Regions from separate parts of the Streptomyces sp. NPDC056161 genome, predicted to be linked through region 4. Evidence: riboswitches for the same ligand, from Rfam matches in the RefSeq annotation. Region 4 holds a riboswitch; each other region holds the start of a gene.
The links. Region 4 has a riboswitch for cobalamin ahead of ACFC09_RS24150 (cobalamin biosynthesis protein). Riboswitches for the same ligand answer to the same signal wherever they lie in the genome.
Positions count from the first base shown of each region.

Region 1: another riboswitch for cobalamin. It lies ahead of ACFC09_RS33565 (ribonucleoside-diphosphate reductase subunit alpha); the one in region 4 lies ahead of ACFC09_RS24150 (cobalamin biosynthesis protein).
Region 2: another riboswitch for cobalamin. It lies ahead of ACFC09_RS06695 (CbtB-domain containing protein); the one in region 4 lies ahead of ACFC09_RS24150 (cobalamin biosynthesis protein).
Region 3: another riboswitch for cobalamin. It lies ahead of metE (5-methyltetrahydropteroyltriglutamate--homocysteine S-methyltransferase); the one in region 4 lies ahead of ACFC09_RS24150 (cobalamin biosynthesis protein).

Region 1 is NZ_JBHJUV010000046.1:27,671-32,008, reverse strand. Features, by position in the region: gene ACFC09_RS33570 (ribonucleotide-diphosphate reductase subunit beta) at 1-340, opposite strand, end outside; gene ACFC09_RS33565 (ribonucleoside-diphosphate reductase subunit alpha) at 397-2,826, opposite strand; cobalamin riboswitch at 2,951-3,118, opposite strand; gene mctP (monocarboxylate uptake permease MctP) at 3,381-4,338, opposite strand, start outside.
Region 2 is NZ_JBHJUV010000005.1:59,308-63,645, forward strand. Features, by position in the region: gene ACFC09_RS06685 (LysR substrate-binding domain-containing protein) at 1-1, opposite strand, end outside; gene ACFC09_RS06690 (enoyl-CoA hydratase/isomerase family protein) at 425-1,501, shown strand; cobalamin riboswitch at 1,559-1,700, shown strand; gene ACFC09_RS06695 (CbtB-domain containing protein) at 1,737-1,958, shown strand; gene ACFC09_RS06700 (CbtA family protein) at 1,981-2,733, shown strand; gene ACFC09_RS06705 (hypothetical protein) at 2,867-3,454, opposite strand; gene ACFC09_RS06710 (histidine phosphatase family protein) at 3,655-4,236, opposite strand.
Region 3 is NZ_JBHJUV010000012.1:96,048-100,385, forward strand. Features, by position in the region: gene ACFC09_RS13650 (histidinol-phosphatase) at 1-436, opposite strand, end outside; gene ACFC09_RS13655 (DUF1345 domain-containing protein) at 728-1,360, opposite strand; cobalamin riboswitch at 1,582-1,751, shown strand; gene metE (5-methyltetrahydropteroyltriglutamate--homocysteine S-methyltransferase) at 1,961-4,279, shown strand; gene ACFC09_RS13665 (hypothetical protein) at 4,320-4,338, opposite strand, start outside.
Region 4 is NZ_JBHJUV010000026.1:67,319-71,656, forward strand. Features, by position in the region: gene ACFC09_RS24145 (cobyric acid synthase) at 1-839, opposite strand, end outside; gene ACFC09_RS24150 (cobalamin biosynthesis protein) at 836-1,777, opposite strand; cobalamin riboswitch at 1,875-2,019, opposite strand; gene ACFC09_RS24155 (hypothetical protein) at 2,396-2,617, opposite strand; gene ACFC09_RS24160 (anion permease) at 2,649-3,974, opposite strand; gene ACFC09_RS24165 (class II aldolase/adducin family protein) at 4,127-4,338, shown strand, end outside.

The DNA.
Region 1 (4,338 bases), on a different contig from region 4:
GCAGGGTCAGGTAGAACTGGACGTGCACCGCCTCCTCGAACAGCTGGCGTGACAGGTACAGCCGCGCCTCCGGGGAGTTGATGTGCTTGTACAGCGTCAGCACCAGGTTGTTCGCGACGATCGAGTCGCCCGTCGCGAAGAAGGCCACGAGCCTGCCGATGAGGTGCTGCTCGGCGGGGGTCAGCCGGGCGAGGTCGGCGACGTCCGAGTGGAGGTCGACCTCCTCGACGGTCCAGGTGTTCTTGATGGCGTCCCGGTAGCGCTCGTAGAAGTCCGGGTAGCGCATGGGGCGGAGCGTCAGCTCGAAGCCCGGGTCGAGGAGATGGGCGTTGCGGGTCATGTCCGTCGGCGCGGTGCGCCGTCCTCCAGGGGTGGTGGTCGGGTGCGGGGCGTCAGTCACTGGCAGGCTTCGCAGGACTCGGGGTTCTCCAGGGAGCAGGCGACGGCGTCGGGGTCGGAGACCTGCTGCGCGGGCACGGCCGCCCGGGGCTGCGCCTGGGCGGCGCGGGCGATCCGGGTCGCCGGGCGGGAACGCAGGTAGTACGTGGTCTTCAGGCCCTGCTTCCAGGCGTAGGCGTACATCGAGGAGAGCTTGCCGATGGTCGGCGTCTCCATGAACAGGTTCAGGGACTGGGACTGGTCCAGGTACGGCGTGCGGGCCGCGGCCATGTCGATCAGACCGCGCTGCGGGATCTCCCAGGCCGTCCGGTACAGGGCGCGCACGTCCGCCGGGATCCAGCCGAAGTCCTGCACCGAGCCGCTGGCGTCGCGCAGTGCCTCGCGGGTGCGGGCGTCCCACACGCCCAGCTCCTTGAGGTCCCGGACCAGGTACGAGTTGACCTGGAGGAACTCCCCGGACAGGGTCTCGCGCTTGAACAGGTTGGAGACCTGCGGCTCGATGCACTCGTACACGCCCGCGATGGAGGCGATCGTGGCGGTCGGGGCGATGGCGAGGAGCAGCGAGTTGCGCAGGCCCGTGCGGGCGACGCGCTCGCGCAGGGCCGCCCAGCGCTCCGGCCAGGCCGGCGTCACGCCGTAGTGGTCGGGGTGCAGCACGCCCCGCGCGGTACGGGTCTGCTCCCAGGCGGGCAGCGGGCCGATGGGGGTCCCCCCTGCACCGGAGCTTGTCGCAGGTGCTTGGGGGCGCTCGGCGAGGTCGGCGGAGGCCTCGTAGGCGGCGAGCATGATGCGCTCCGCGATCCGGGTGGACAGCTCGCGCGCCGCCGGGGAGTCGAAGGGCAGCCGCAGCTGGAAGAAGACGTCCTGAAGACCCATCACCCCGAGGCCCACCGGCCGCCACCGGGCATTGGAGCGGCCGGCCTGCTCGGTCGGGTAGAAGTTGATGTCGACGACCCGGTCGAGGAAGGTGACGGCGGTGCGGACCGTCTCGTCCAGCCGCTCCCAGTCGATGTCCCCGCCGCGCACGAACGCGCCCAGGTTGACCGAGCCCAGGTTGCAGACCGCGGTCTCGCCGTCGTCGGTGACCTCCAGGATCTCCGTGCAGAGGTTGGAGGAGTGGACGACGTGGCCCGGCTCGGCCGTCTGGTTGGCGGTGCGGTTGGCCGCGTCCTTGAAGGTCATCCAGCCGTTGCCGGTCTGCGCGAGGGTGCGCATCATCCGGCCGTAGAGATCACGGGCCGGGACGGTCTTCTGCGCGAGCCCGGCCGCCTCCGCCCGGCGGTAGGCGGCGTCGAACTCCGCGCCCCACAGGTCGACCAGGTCGGGCACGTCCGACGGCGAGAACAGCGACCACTGCCCGTCGGCCTCGACCCGGCGCATGAACTCGTCCGGGACCCAGTGCGCGAGGTTGAGGTTGTGGGTACGGCGGGCGTCCTCACCGGTGTTGTCGCGCAGCTCCAGGAACTCCTCGATGTCGGAGTGCCAGGTCTCCAGGTAGACCGCCGCCGCGCCCTTGCGCCGGCCGCCCTGGTTCACCGCGGCCACGGAGGCGTCGAGGGTCTTCAGGAACGGGACGATGCCGTTGGAGTGCCCGTTGGTGCCGCGGATCAGCGAACCGCGGGAGCGGACGCGGGAGTAGGAGAGACCGATGCCGCCGGCGTGCTTGGAGAGGCGGGCCACCTGGTGGTAGCGCTCGTAGAGGGAGTCCAGCTCGTCCTTCGGGGAGTCCAGCAGGTAGCAGGACGACATCTGCGGGTGGCGGGTGCCGGAGTTGAAGAGGGTGGGGGAGGAGGGCAGGTAGTCGAGGCGGCTCATCAGCCCGTAGAGCGCGGCGACCTCGGCCGCGGCTCGCGCGCTGTGGTCCTCGGCCAGGCCGGCGGCGACGCGCAGCATGAAGTGCTGGGGCGTCTCGATGACCTTGCGGGTGAGGGGGTGGCGCAGCAGGTAGCGGCTGTGCAGCGTGCGCAGGCCGAAGTAGCCGAAGCGGTCGTCGGCGGCCGGGTCGACCAGGGCGTCGAGGCGGGCCGCGTGCAGCCGGACGAACTCCGCGGTGCGGTCGGCGATGAGCCCTTCGCGGTGGCCCACGGCGATCGACTCGGTGAACGACGTGACGCCCTGCGAGGCCGCCTCGGCGCGGACGGAGAGGGTCAGCAGGCGGGCGGCCAGCCGCGAGTAGGCGGGGTCCTCCGAGATCAGCCCGGCGGCCGCCTCCGTGGCCAGCTCGCGCAACTCCGCGGTGGCCTCGGCGTCGGCCCGTGCGGACCGGCCGCGCAGCGCGGCGGCGGCGACCCGGCCGGGGTCGGCGTCGGGGAGGTCGGTGGTCAGCTCGGTCAGGGTCCGCAGCAGCGCGGCACCGGGACCGTCGGTCTCCACGGGGACGGCGGTCGCCTGGACGGCTGAAGCCGGATCGGCTGGCGCGATGGTCACGTGTGGCTCTCCCTCGCTCGGCACGGGGCCTTGCGGGAGGGCAGGGGGCAGCACACGAGCGCAGACAGCGGCACGCATCCGCCGGCCCACTCCACGAGGCCCGGACGTCAGGCACCCGGACCGGACGGCCGGGCGCACTGTCGGCAGGTCCTCGGACTGAAGCCTGCATGCGCGTATGCGGGCATACGCGCATGAGTACACCGTTGCGGGACAGTTCCGGATTCGCACCGGATTCCCCTGCGGCGACAGCGAGCATGAGCATACATCTAGTGCCGCCTTGCGGTGCCACCCCTAGATGTTGTGTCGCGGCGGTATCGGAGTGTCAACGGGTAGGTGAGGAGAGTGACGTTGTCGCTCGGCCCTGGTGGCGGGGTGCGGGCCGTGGACGGCCGGTCGCGCGGTTCCCCGCGCCCCTGTGCGGGGTGTCGGCGGTCGTGCGGGCGCGGGTCGCGGGCGCGGCAGCGGGCCGCCGTTGCCGGTCTCGGCTTCGGCGGCCCGCTGTGGGACGTGTGCGGTTGTCCGTACGGTTCCGTGCGCCCCTGCGGGGCGGTCTTTCAGTGGTCGGCGCCGGCGGTCGCGGGGGTCGGCGCCGACCGGACGGCGCTGTCGCCCGCGTCGGCCGTGTAGTCCTCCGGGGCCGTCTCGTCCACGCCCTCGGGAGCCTTCACGGCCTTCAGCACGAAGGTCAGGGCGACGGTGATGAGGACGTTGAGCACGAACGCCGTCGTGCCGATGTAGCCGATCTCGCCGATCCCGGGGATCTCCTTGGCGGAGCCGCCGAAGTGCTTCTGCGTGGGCGAGGCGACGCCGTACGCGGCGACCGTGCCGTACACCATGCCGACCGCCCAGCCCGCGAGCAGCGCCCAGCGGTGGAACCAGCGGGTGAACAGGCCGCCGACCAGGGCCGGGAAGGTCTGGAGGATCCAGATGCCGCCCAGCAGCTGGAAGTTGATGGCGACCGTCTTGTCCATGCTCAGGACGAAGACCAGCGCGCCCACCTTCACCAGCAGCGACACGATCTTGGAGACCCGGGTCTCCTGCGCCGGCGTCGCGTCCGGCTTGATGAAGTCCTTGTAGATGTTCCGGGTGAACAGGTTCGCGGCCGCGATGGACATGATCGCCGCGGGCACCAGGGCACCGATGGCGATCGCCGCGAACGCCACGCCCGCGAACCAGTCCGGGAACATGTCCTCGAACAGCTGCGGGATGGCCAACTGGCCGTTGTCGACCTTGACCCCGGCCGCGATGGCCATGAAGCCCAGCAGGGCGAGCAGGCCCAGCATCAGGGAGTACAGCGGCAGGATCGTGGTGTTGCGGCGGATCACCTCACGGCTGCGCGAGGACAGCGTCGCGGTGATCGAGTGCGGGTACATGAACAGCGCGAGCGCGGAGCCCAGCGCCAGGGTGGCGTACGTCCACTGGCCCGGCTCCGCCGGCGCGAGCGCCCCGCGCGGTGCCCCCGTCGCCGGGTTGGTCTGGGCGAAGGCGTGGCCGGCCTTGGCGAAGATGTCG
Region 2 (4,338 bases), on a different contig from region 4:
TGTGCCCATGCCATCACGCCGCCGCGACCGTGTCACATCCCGAACCGGCAGGCCGGCGGACCGGCGCACCCGGTCGGCATCGCGAGCGGGCGGCCGTCCCGGCACGGAGCCGGGCAGCGCTCGCACGGGCCGCAGCCGCGGTGGCCGCGCCCGCCGCGGCCGTCGGCGGAGCACTCTCCGTGAGCGGACACCTCCGGACGGTGACGCTTTGCATTGCGCCGAGGGGGAGAGCGACGATCGAAGCCATGGCGAGGGAGCCGTGCGCATCCGGCGTCGCCCCGCCGCCACTGCGATCGGTGATCGAGTTCCGGCCGGCCCGCTTCCCGCGGAGACCTCGTCATGACCTGTGTGTCCACCACAACGCAGAAGGAACCCACGAGATCATGTGTGTCATCGAGGCCCGCGGAGCGACGGAGACGTCCGGATGACCGGCACCGAGGAACCCGTTCTGCTGCACACCGCGGGGCAGGCAGCCCACATCACTCTCAACCGGCCCCAGGCCCTCAACGCGCTGAACCACGCGATGGTGCGGCGCATCGACGAGGCGCTCACCGTGTGGGAGCGCGACCCGGCCGTCCGGATCGTCGTCATCGCCGGTGCGGGGGAGCGCGGCCTGTGCGCGGGCAGCGACATCCGCGCCGTCCACGGCGACGCCCGCGACGGGGACGGCGCCTCCTCGGCGGCCTTCTGGCGCGACGAATACCGCCTCAACGCCCGCATCGCCCGCTACCCCAAGCCGTACGTCGCCGTCATGGACGGCATCGTCATGGGCGGCGGTGTCGGCATCTCCGCGCACGGCAGCGTCCGGATCGTCACCGAGCGGTCCCGGATCGCCATGCCCGAGACCGGCATCGGTTTCGTCCCCGACATCGGCGGCACCCATCTGCTCGCCCGCGCACCGGGCGAACTGGGCGCCCACCTGGCGCTGACGGGCTCTCGGATCAGCGCTGCCGACGCCCTGGTGTGCGGGCTCGCCGACCACTACGTACCCTCCGCCGCCCTGCCGCGCCTCCTCGCCGACCTCACCCGTGCGCCCGTACGGGCCGTCCTCGCCCGCCACGCACAGCCGCCGCCGCCGAGCGAGCTGGCCGGACAGCGGGAGTGGATCGACACGTGCTACGCCGCGGGCACTGTCGAGGAGATCCTCCACCGGCTGCTCACCCACCACGACCCGGCCGCGCGGGACGTGGCGGACACCCTGCTCGGCAGGTCGCCCACCGCACTCAAGGTGACCCTGGCCGCGCTGCGCCGCGCCCGGCGGCTCGGGGCGCTGGAACGGGTCCTCGACCAGGAGTACCGCGTCTCCTGCGCGGCCCTGAGCACCCCGGACCTGGTGGAGGGCATCCGGGCCCAGATCATCGACAAGGACCGCACCCCGCGCTGGTTCCCCGGCACCCTCGCCGAGGTCACCGACGCCGACGTGGAGCGCTTCTTCGCCCCGCTCGGCGACCGTGAACTGGGGCTCGCCGGACCCGGCGGAGGCCCCGAAGCGGCCCGGTGAACCGGGCCCTTCGCCGCGAGGCCGAGATCGTCTCGGGCGGATGCGGTCTTGGCCCGGCCCGCGCCGCGCGGTACGGTCTGTGCGATATCGACGACGGTACGACGGAAGCCGGTGGGAATCCGGCACGGTCGCGCCACTGTATGTGAGGGCCCCCGGGCCGCTCGTGAGTCAGACCCGTGACTGTCGTCCAGTGCACCACCGAGATGGGACGCGAGCTCCCAGAGGAGGTCCTGCCATGGCGCAGACCGTCGCCCGGCCGACAGCCACCACTCCGGTCGTCCCCGCCAAGGTACCGCTCAAGGCGATAGCGCCCTGGGCGGTCTTCTTCGGCCTGTTGATGCTGATCCTGCTGTACTTCGTCGGCGCCGAGCAGGGCGCCACCTCCGTGTTCAGCGGCACGGACGTCCACGAATGGGTCCACGACGCCCGCCACCTGCTCGGCTTCCCCTGCCACTGACGCGAGGGGACACCGCACGCCCATGAACTCCGAAACCGTACGGAACCTTCTCGTGCGGGGCATGCTCGCCGGCCTCGCGGCCGGTGTACTCGCCCTGATCGTGGCCTACTTCCTCGGTGAGCCGAGCGTCGACAAGGCGATCGGCTTCGAGGACGCCCACGCCCACGAGCACGAAACGGAGGTCGTCTCCCGTTCCCTCCAGTCCACCGCGGGGCTCGCCACCGGCGTCCTCGTCTACGGCATCGCCTTCGGCGGCATCGCGGCGCTCGCCTTCTGCGTCGCCCTCGGCCGCGTCGGGCGCTTCGGCCCCCGGGCGACCGCGCTGCTGCTGGCGGGCTGCGCGCTGCTCGCCGTGTACGTCGTGCCGTTCCTGAAGTACCCGGCCAACCCGCCGTCCGTCGGCGCTCCCGACACCATCGGCAAGCGGACCGCCCTGTATTTCCTGATGATGCTGCTCGGCGTGCTCCTCGCGATCGGCGCCGCGATCCTCGGCAAGCGGCTCACCCCGCGGCTGGGCACGTGGTACGCCACCGTCACGGCGGTCGCCGCGTTCGCCCTCGTGATCGGACTGGCGTATGCGTTCCTGCCGTCCGTGAACGAGGTGCCGGCGGGCTTCCCGGCCACGCTGTTGTGGCGGTTCCGGCTGTCCGCCCTGGCCGTCCAGGCCGTCCTGTGGGGCGGATTCGGTCTGGCCTTCGGGGAACTCGCCGAGCGGCTGCTGCATCCGAAGCCCGCGACGGCCGCGGCCGGCAAGGCGGTTCCGGCCGCGCGTTGATTCCGCGAACCGGGCACGTGACCGACGACGCTCCCGTGCCCGTTGGGGAAGTCCGGCTTTCCGAACCCAACGGGACCGGAGACCCGTCGGTCTCCGGTCCCGCCACGCACTTCCGGCCTCAGCCGCCCCTCGCCTATACCGGCCAGTGGTAGCCCAGAGAGGAGTTCACGGCGACCGCGTAGGTGAGATACATGAGCCAGCAGCCGGTCAGGGTGTGGAAGAGTCCGTAGATGCGCTCGGCCGGCTTGACGCCGATCACGGTGAAGAAGTGCCAGAAATAGACGGCGAAAAGGCCCAGGAACAGCAGGCCCACCGGCCAGTCACCGACTCTGAAGAAGATGGTGGCACCCATCGCGGACACCACCAAGTAGGCGATGCACATACCGGCGTTGGTACGAGGCTCATTTCCGCGATAACGGTTGATGCCGAGCGCGAACCAGTGGACGCCGTACACGGAGAAGGCCAGCGCGGCCATGTACAGCGGCGGTGACTTGGTGAAGACCTCGAACCAGGTCAGCCCGATGAACAGGATGAGCCCCGCGACGAACTGGCACAGACCGGGCATCATCACGCCCCAGACACCGAGGGCCCGATCCGTCGATTCGCTCTTTTCGGGATATCCGAACAACTCGTGCGGTCCGTAGATCAGATATCCGGTGCCGAGGCCGAAGAATCCGAGCGCCAGGGGTGGAAAGGCCGACGGGTCGAACGTCAGGTCCATGTTCTCCTCCTTCGAAGAAGAACTGAAGAACGAGCGTGGGCGACCGTCGCACGAGGCCCACGAGCCGTCGGTCTCCGCGTGCCGTGCAGCCGTCAGGAATACGTACCCGACACGAGCGTGCGGCAGGTCACACGCGCTTCGAAGATTTTTTCACGGGCCCGCTCCGCCCGCCACTCCAGCCGCTGTCGGGCCTCCAGCCGCTATCCGGCCTCCGACCGGGCGAGCGGGTGCCCCAGCCGGACATTCCAGCGGCCGGCCCGGCCGCTCAGCTCGGTCGCTGTCAGCGGGGCGACGTCGAGGCGCCAGAAGGCCACCACGGGCATGCCCAGGGCGTGGACGACGGCCGCCCGTACGATCTCCGGTTCGACCACGGCGAGCGTACGGCCGTCCGTGCCCGCCACGGCATCGAGCCAGCCCGCGACCCGTCCGCACAAGTCCCGCACCGACTCACCCCCGTGCGGCGCGGAGCCCGGGTCGGCGAGCCAGCGGCCCACGGCCTCCGGCTCGGCGGCCCTCACCTCCTCCAGCGTGCGCCCGCGCCAGCGCCCCACGTCGAGACCCGCCAACTGGGCCGCCACCGCGGCGTCGAGGCCGAGTGCCGCGGCCGTCTCCCGGCAGCGCACGCCGGGCGAGGCGAGGACGCGGGCGGCGGAGGGCAGCGTCCGGGCCGCCGAACGGGCCTGCTCCGCACCGCCGTTGTCGATGGAGCCGCCGTCGTCGAAGCGGGCCTGCCGCAGCGAGGCACCCATGGCGGCGGACACGAAGAACACCCGAGTGGTCACGCGATCTCTCCTGCTCGTGCCGTCATGGGGTTACCTCGTGCCGTCCCGGGGTTACGGGGGCGACCGGGTACGGCACACATGTGGTCGCGAACATAGCAGCCG
Region 3 (4,338 bases), on a different contig from region 4:
CGGGGTTGACCTTCTCCACACCGATCTTGGCGTGCGTCTCGCTGCCGTGGTCGGTGATCACCATCCAGTCCAGGCCGTGCGCGTTGCCCTGGCGGACGTGGTCGATGACGCGGTACTTGGCGTCGTTGCTGTGCTGGGTGTGGATGTGGTGGTCGCCGGCGAGCCACAGGTAGCCGCCGGAACGGGAGCCGTGCGACGCGTTCGCCGCCGTGGCCGGGGACGCGGCCGCCTGGCCCGCGCCGCCGAGGACGCTGCCGGCCGCCAGGCCGGCGCCGAGCAGTCCGGTGCGGCGGAGCATGGAGCGCCGGGACAGCTGGCTGGGCGTCAACTCCGCGTCGGGCACCGACAGGTCGAGCGCGGGCGGCAGGGACGTGGTCTCGTCGCCCCCGTGGTGATGGTGGTGGTGACCGTGGTCGTGTCTGTGGCCGTGGCCCATTTCAACTCCCGCTGACAACAGGGACGTACACGCTTGGGACGTGTGGAGTCTGCAAAGCCCTGGTAAACGGCGGGAATCAAGGCAATGGTGTGGCAAAGAAGGCCGGATGTGCAGCGGGCGTCGGCGCCCGCCCGGAGCTGCGCCGACGCCTCTCGCACCGGCGGGTCCGGCCGATCCCGCACTACGGGCCGCACCGCCGGCCGACCGACCGGCCGCCCTCACATCGTTTTCGGCCATCGGCATCACCGGGCGGGCCGTGCAGGACCGTCCGGTACGGCACGGGAACGCCAGTCAGCCCGAGACGATCCCGACGACCAGGTTGATCACGGTGGCCAGGATGCTGGTGCCGAAGACGTACGACAGCAGGCAGTGCCGCAGCGCCACCGCACGGATCGTCGAGCTCGACACACTGGTGTCGGAGACCTGGTAGGTCATGCCGAGGTTGTAGCTGAAGTACAGGAAGTCCCGGTACGCCGGCGGCTCGTCCGAGTTGAAGTCGATGCCGCCGGACGCCGTGCAGTAGAGGTAGGCGTAGCGCGTCGCGTACATCAGGTGCAGGGCCGCCCAGGCCATGAAGACCCCGCCGAGCGCGGCGACCGCGGCGGCATGGCCGTCGGCCGACTTGCCGAACGCCAGCAGCAGCACGATGCCGAGCAGCCCGCACAGGGCGGCCACGACCACGACGAGTTCCTCCAGGACCGGGCGGAAGTCCTCGCGGCGGATGTTGCGGTGGGTCTCCTCGGCGTCCAGGGGCCACAGCACGATCCAGCCCACCACCACGAAGAACGTCTCCGTCGCCGCGATGCCGGCGAGAAGCCCGAGCGGCAGGTCGGTCGGCAGCCCGACGGCCACGCCGACGACCGCGCCGCCGGCCGTCGATCCGAACAGCCGGGAGACCGCCGAGAGCGGCAACCGTGCACCCATGGGCCGCAACAGTAGCGGCCGGGGCGCCGCCCCGAGGGCAGCCGGGGCCGTGCGGCGGAAGGCACACCCGGGTACGGACGGATGCCGTCCGGCGCTCGTCGGGCAGCGGCGCGGGCAGGTCCGCCATCCGAATGCCGGACGCGACCGGACGCGACGGCGGCCCGCCCCGTAGGCTGGCCCGTGCAGCTGGTTCGCCCCCGTCAGCCGGACGGGGCGCGTCGTAAGAGGGAACCCGGTGGAAATCCGGGACTGCCCCGCAGCGGTGAGCGGGAACGACCGCCGTCATACGCACTGGGCCCGATGTACCGGGCCTGGGAAGCGACGGCCAGTAGGAGTCTCGTACGGCTCTGTGCTTCGTACGGACGAGACGTGCCCGCGAGTCCGAAGACCTGCCCGTTGCCCGCGCGCGAACCACTCGTGCGCGGACATCCCGGTGACCCCGAGGGCGGGTCGGGGACGCCTCCGGACACCGTCCGGGGAGTGAGGCCAGGCGGACGAACACACGCTGCCACGCGTGATCGTGCCGTCCCCTCCGGCACCCCTTCGCGCTCTCGTCCCGTCGCCGGGACCTCAGGGAATCGTCTCGCGAAGGAGATCTCCGTGACCACCGAGCCCACAGCCGGGGGCGCACGCGCCACCGTGTACGGCTACCCGCGTCAGGGACAGCACCGGGAACTGAAGAAGGCCGTCGAGGGCTACTGGGCGGGCCGCGTCGGCGCCGACGCGCTGCGCGCCACCGCCGCCGGACTGCGCCGGGCCACCTGGCGGCAGCTCGCCGAGGCCGGCATCCACGAAGTGCCCACCGGTGACTTCTCGTACTACGACCACGTCCTGGACACCACGGTCATGGTCGGCGCGGTCCCGGACCGCCACCGGGCCGCCGTCGCGGCGGACGCGTTGGACGGCTACTTCGCCATGGCCCGTGGCACCCAGGACCTGGCGCCGCTGGAGATGACCAAATGGTTTGACACCAACTACCATTACCTCGTACCGGAGTTGGGCCCGGACACGGTGTTCGCGGCGGACTCGGCCAAGCAGGTCGCGGAGCTGACGGAGGCCCTCGCCCTGGGCCTCGCGGCCCGGCCGGTGCTGGTCGGCCCCGTCACCTACCTGCTGCTGGCCAAGCCCGCGCCGGGTGTCGCGGCGGACTTCGATCCGCTGACCCTCCTCGACCGGCTGCTGCCGGTGTACGCGGAGGTCCTGGCCGACCTGCGGGCGGCCGGCGCCGAGTGGGTGCAGCTCGACGAGCCCGCCCTCGTCCAGGACCGCACGCCGGCCGAACTCGGCGCCGTCGCACGTGCCTACCGTGCCCTCGGTGGTCGCACCGACCGGCCGAAACTGCTGGTCGCCTCCTACTTCGACCGGCTCGGCGAGGCCCTGCCCGTGCTGGCCGACGCGCCGGTCGACGGGCTCGCGCTGGACTTCACCGGGCGCGGGGCCGCTCAGCTCGACGCGCTGGCCGCCGTCGGCGGACTGCCCGGCAGGCGCCTGGTCGCCGGCGTCGTCGACGGCCGCAACATCTGGGTCAACGACCTGGCGGCGTCCCTCGCCACGCTCGGCACGCTGCTCGGTCTGGCCGGCCGGGTCGATGTGGCGCCCTCCTGCTCCCTGCTGCACGTCCCGCTCGACGCGTCGGTCGAGCGGGACATCGAACCGCAGCTCCTGCGCTGGCTGTCCTTCGCCCGTCAGAAGACCGCGGAGGTGGTGACGCTGGCCCGCGGCCTCGCCCACGGCACGGCGGCCATCACCGCCGAACTGGCCGCCAACCGCGCCGACCTCGCCTCCCGGGCGGCCTCGCCCCTCACCCGCGACCCGGCCGTGCGCGCCCGCACGGCGGCGGTCACCGGGGCCGACGCCCGCCGTGACCAGCCGTATCCGGTGCGGGCGGCGGCCCAGCGCGCCCGCCTCGGCCTGCCGTTGCTGCCGACCACCACCATCGGCTCCTTCCCGCAGACCGCCGACCTGCGCACCGCCCGCGCCGACCTGCGGACCGGCCGGATCGACGACGCCGGCTACGAGGAGCGGATCAAGGCCGAGATCCGGGAGGTGATCGCCTTCCAGGAGAAGACCGGCCTGGACGTCCTCGTCCACGGCGAGGCCGAACGCGACGACATGGTCCAGTACTTCGCCGAACGGCTCACCGGATATCTCGCCACCCGGCACGGGTGGGTCCAGTCCTACGGCACCCGCTACGTCCGCCCGCCGATCCTGGCCGGTGACATCTCCCGCCCGGACCCCATGACCGTGCGTTGGACCGCCTACGCGCAGTCCCTGACCGACCGTCCCGTCAAGGGCATGCTCACCGGCCCGGTCACCATGCTCGCCTGGTCCTTCGTCCGGGACGACCAACCGCTCGCCGACACCGGCCGGCAGGTCGCCCTCGCCCTGCGCGACGAGGTCGGCGACCTGGAGACGGCCGGTACCCCGGTGATCCAGGTCGACGAGCCCGCCCTGCGCGAGACCCTGCCGCTGCGGGCCGCCGACCGGGCCGCCTATCTGGACTGGGCGACCGAGGCGTTCCGGCTCACCACCGGCGGGGTGGGCCCGGACACCCAGGTGCACACCCACATGTGCTACGCGGAGTTCGGTGACATCGTGCAGGCCATCGACGACCTCGACGCCGATGTGATCAGTCTGGAGGCGGCCCGCTCGCGCATGCAGGTCGCGCGTGAGCTGGCCGCCCACGACTACCCGCGCGAGGCCGGACCCGGCGTGTACGACATCCACTCCCCGCGCGTCCCGAGCGCCGAGGAGACCGCCGAACTCCTGCGCGACGGCCTGCGGGCCATCCCCGCCGAGCGGCTGTGGGTCAATCCCGACTGCGGTCTGAAGACCCGTGGCTGGCCGGAGACCCGCGCCTCGTTGGAGAACCTGGTCGCCGCCGCCCGCGCCGTCCGGGGTGAGCCGGCCACGTCCTGACCGGCGGTGCCCGGTCCGGGCCGGGGCGGGGCGTCGTGCCTCACCCCGGTCCGTCGGCC
Region 4 (4,338 bases):
GCGTCCACGTCGGTGAAGTTGGACATGAGCGGCACCGCGCAGACCGCGACGCGCAGCACGTCCTCGCCGACCGGTGCGGCCGGCGCCGACTCCCGTACCGCGCCCCGCAGGGAGACGGCCACCCCGTCCTCCTCGTCGATGCCGAGGCCGGGCCGGAACGGCAGGACGCCGTAGGCGGGCCGCCCGGTCAGGCCGCGCAGCATGTCGAGCCCCGGCTCCAGCAGGCCGACGTCCCCGCGGAACTTGTTGACGAGGAATCCGGCGACCAGCTCCTGGTCCGCGCGGGACAGCAGCGCCACGGTCCCGAAGAACGACGCGAAGACACCCCCGCGGTCGATGTCGCCGACCACCAGCACGGGCAGCCGCGCCTTGCGGGCGAGGCCCATGTTCACGATGTCGGTCCGCCGCAGGTTGATCTCCGCCGGGCTGCCCGCGCCCTCGCAGATCACCACGTCGTACGTGTCCCGCAGCGTGGCGAGGCAGTCGAGCACGGTTCCCAGCAGCCGCTCCTGGCGTCCGCCGTGGTACCCGCGCGCGCTCATCTCGCCCACCGGCCTGCCCATGAGCACGACCTGACTGCTCTGCTCCCCGCCCGGTTTGAGCAGGACCGGGTTCATCAGCGCGGTCGGTTCGATCCGGCACGCCTGGGCCTGCATCGCCTGGGCCCGCCCGATCTCGGCGCCCTCGCGGGTGACGAACGAGTTCAGGGACATGTTCTGCGCCTTGAACGGCGCGACCGCGACGCCCTGCCGCACCAGCCACCGGCAGATCCCCGCCGTGACCACGCTCTTGCCCGCGTCGGAGGTGGTACCGGCGACGAGCAGCCCACCACCGCTCATGACGTGCGCCCCCGCACGGCCAGCCGCGCTGCGGTCGTGACGCCGAGCGCGAGCAGCCCGACCCGGCGGGACAGCCGTACCGCACGGTCGATGTCCGCGGCGGCGACCTCCCGCCCGCCGCCGTTGAGCACGGGCCGGTGCTCGACCCGTCCCCCGTACGACAGCGTCCCGCCCAGCCGCACGTCCAGCGCCCCGGCGAAGGAAGCCTCCACGGGGCCGGCGTTGGGGCTCGGATGCCGGTGGGCGTCGGCCCGCCAGGCCCGCACCGCACCCCGTGCGTCCGGGCCCGAGACGGCGGCGAGCACCGCGGTGAGCCGTGCCCCCGGCCAGCCGGCGACGTCGTCGAGCCGCGCGGCGGCCCACCCGAACCGCCGGTGCCGCGGCGACCGGTGCCCGACCATCGCGTCGAGGGTGTTCACCGCACGGAAGGCGACGAACCCGGGCACCCCGCCCAATGCCCCCCACACCAGCGCCCCGACGACCGCGTCGGACGTGTTCTCGGCCACCGACTCCACGACGGCCCGCGCGATCCCCTGGGCGTCGAGGGCCTGCGGATCCCGTCCGCACAGATGCGGCAGCCGGGCCCGCGCCGCGGTGACGTCCCCCGCGTCGAGGGCCCGCCGGACGGCCTGGGCCTCCCGGGCGAGCGAAGTCCCGCCCACCACCGCCCAGGTGACGGCCCCGGTCAGCGCCACGGAACCGGCGGGGGAGGCACGCACGGCCCGCCGGGCCAGCGCTCCGAGGCCCGCGGCACCGCCGACGCACACGGCGGTGTACAGGGCTCCCCACCCCCGGTGGTCCCGCCACAGCACCCGCTCCGCCGCGCCGGCGGCACGCCCGAACCCGGCGACCGGATGTCCGTGGCGCGGATCGCCCACGAGCAGATCGCCGAGGAGGCCGAGAGCGGCGCCGTACGCGAAGACGCGATCGGCACGCACCGGTTCAGCCGGCCGTCGGGTCGGGAAGCGACCTGGTGCTGTATCTCAATCCGCAGCCGAGCATGGCGATATGTCCTCACTCAGGGTGTCCACGCCCTGGTTCGACGAGACCGGCGGCGAGAGTTCCTGGCTCCCGGGGAAGTCCTTCCCCGGTGACAGTGGCGGGACCGCGCCGGATTCGCACCGGCTTCCTCTCCTGCCGCCGTACATGGCTCCGGAAGTCCACCACGCCCCCCGAAGAACCGTCAACCAGCCGCTGACCTGCAAGGGAAGAGTGTGCCCAGCCTCATACCGAGACGACTCCCCCGGATGGGCACGCGGGGAACCACGCAAAACCCACGACGCACGCGCGGCGGACTGATGACGCGATCCCCGATAGGGGCGCGGGGAACTGCGCAAAACCGACGACGCACGCGCGGCCGAGCAACGACGCGATCCCCGGTAGGGGCGCGGGGAACTGCGCAAAAACGACCACGCACGCGCGGCTGAGCAACGACGCGATCCCCGGTAGGGGCGCGGGGAACTGCGCAAAAACGACCACGCACGCGCGGCCGAGCAACGACGCGAACCCCGGTAGGGGCGCGGGGAACTGCGCAAAACCCCCACGCCCCGAACCACTCACCCCGCGATCAAAAAGATCCCATACCCCACAGCCGCGGCGCACGCCACAAAGCAGGCGTACGCCCCAGCCAACGCCACCCCCGCGGAACCTCCCCGCGCAACGGCCCGTTCACGGCGCGACAATCCGGCCACCCCGAGGGTGAACAGCCCCACGAGCGCCACGGTGACCCCGAGGCTGACGCCGAAGACGGAACCGAGAGCCGCCCAGTCGATGTGCATGGTGTCCATGGTGATGCTTCTTCCTCGCGTCTCAGACGGCGGCACTCGGCGGCGGCCCGGCCGGATCGGCGGCGACGGGCGCGGCCGAGGCGACCGCAGCGGCCGGCCCGCCCGCCCCCGAGGGCGAACCGGCGGAACCGCCGGAACCCGCGGAACCGGCGCCGATGGTGGCGGACACCACACCGACCGACTCGACCACAGCGGCGGGCCCAACCGGAACGGCCGGCCCAACCGGAACGGCCGACTCCCGGGTGCCGTTCACCTCATTGACGTTGCTGTGGTCCACGACCTCACGCCGCGAGACCCGCCAGATCCCCACGGCGGAGCCGACCAGGCAGACGGCCACACCCGCGGTGCCCCAGTCACCCAGTTCCGTGACGACTTCCGCGAGCGCACCGACGAGCGCGGCGGCCGGCAGCGTCAGCGCCCAGGCGACGCACATCCGGCCGGCCGTCGACCAGCGCACCACCCCGCCCTTGCGGCCCAGCCCCGCGCCCATCACGGAACCGGAGACGACATGCGTGGTGGAGAGCGAGAAGCCGAGGTGCGAGGAGGCCAGGATGGCGGTCGCCGCGCTGGTCTGGGCGGCGAAGCCCTGCCGCGGCCGGAGGTCGGTCAGTCCCTTGCCCATCGTGCGGATGATGCGCCAGCCGCCGAGGTAGGTGCCGAGCGCGATGGCGAGACCCGCGGAGAGGACGACCCAGGTGGGCGGGTTCGAGCCGGGGGCGATCGCACCGCCGGCGATCAGCGCCAGGGTGATGACGCCCATGGTCTTCTGGGCGTCGTTGGTGCCGTGGGCCAGGGAGACCAGACCCGCGGAGGCGATCTGGCCGGCCCGGTAGCCCTTCTCGGCGGCCTTGCCCTCCGCGGCGCCGTCGAGCGAGTACGACAGCCGGGTGGCTAGCAGCGCCGCCACCCCGGCGACGAGGGGCGCGGCGAGTGCCGGGACGAGGACCTTGGTGACGAGCACGTCGCCGTGGACGGCGCCCGTGCCGGCGGACGCGACGGCGGCGCCGATCAGACCGCCCATCAGCGCGTGCGAGGAGCTTGAGGGCAGACCCACCAGCCAGGTCAGCAGGTTCCAGAGGATCGCGCCCACCAGGGCGGCGAAGATGACCTCGGGGCGGATGCCGCTCTCGTCGACGAGACCCTTGGAGATCGTGTTGGCGACCTCGACGGAGAGGAAGGCGCCGACCAGGTTGAGGGTGGCGGACATGGCCACCGCCACTCTGGGTTTGAGTGCGCCGGTCGAGATGGTCGTGGCCATCGCGTTGGCGGTGTCGTGGAAACCGTTCGTGAAATCGAACGCGAGCGCGGTGATCACCACGATCGCGAGGATCAGCGAGAAGCCTTCCATTTACCCAGGCATTCGTTCGAAGTCATTGGCTGGTTGAAGGTAGGAAACCTGGATGAACGAAAGGTGAACTGAGGTGGTACTGGGAGTGTCGCATGGGAGGGGGGTTGCGGCGATCCGTTGAAGGGATCCTGCGCACCCGGCAGGATCGCGACATGGCTGAACGGTGTCGGGAGCACGGACCACATGGAGGCGCGGGCGCCGAGGCGGCCCGCGCCTGGACGGCGCTGGTCGCCGCGGCCCGCCGCACCGTGTCCGACGGACTGGTCGTCGGCACCTCCGGGAACGTCTCGGTACGCGTCGGCGACCTCGTACTCGTCACTCCGTCGGGCGTGCCGTACGACCGGCTCACCCCGGACGACGTGAC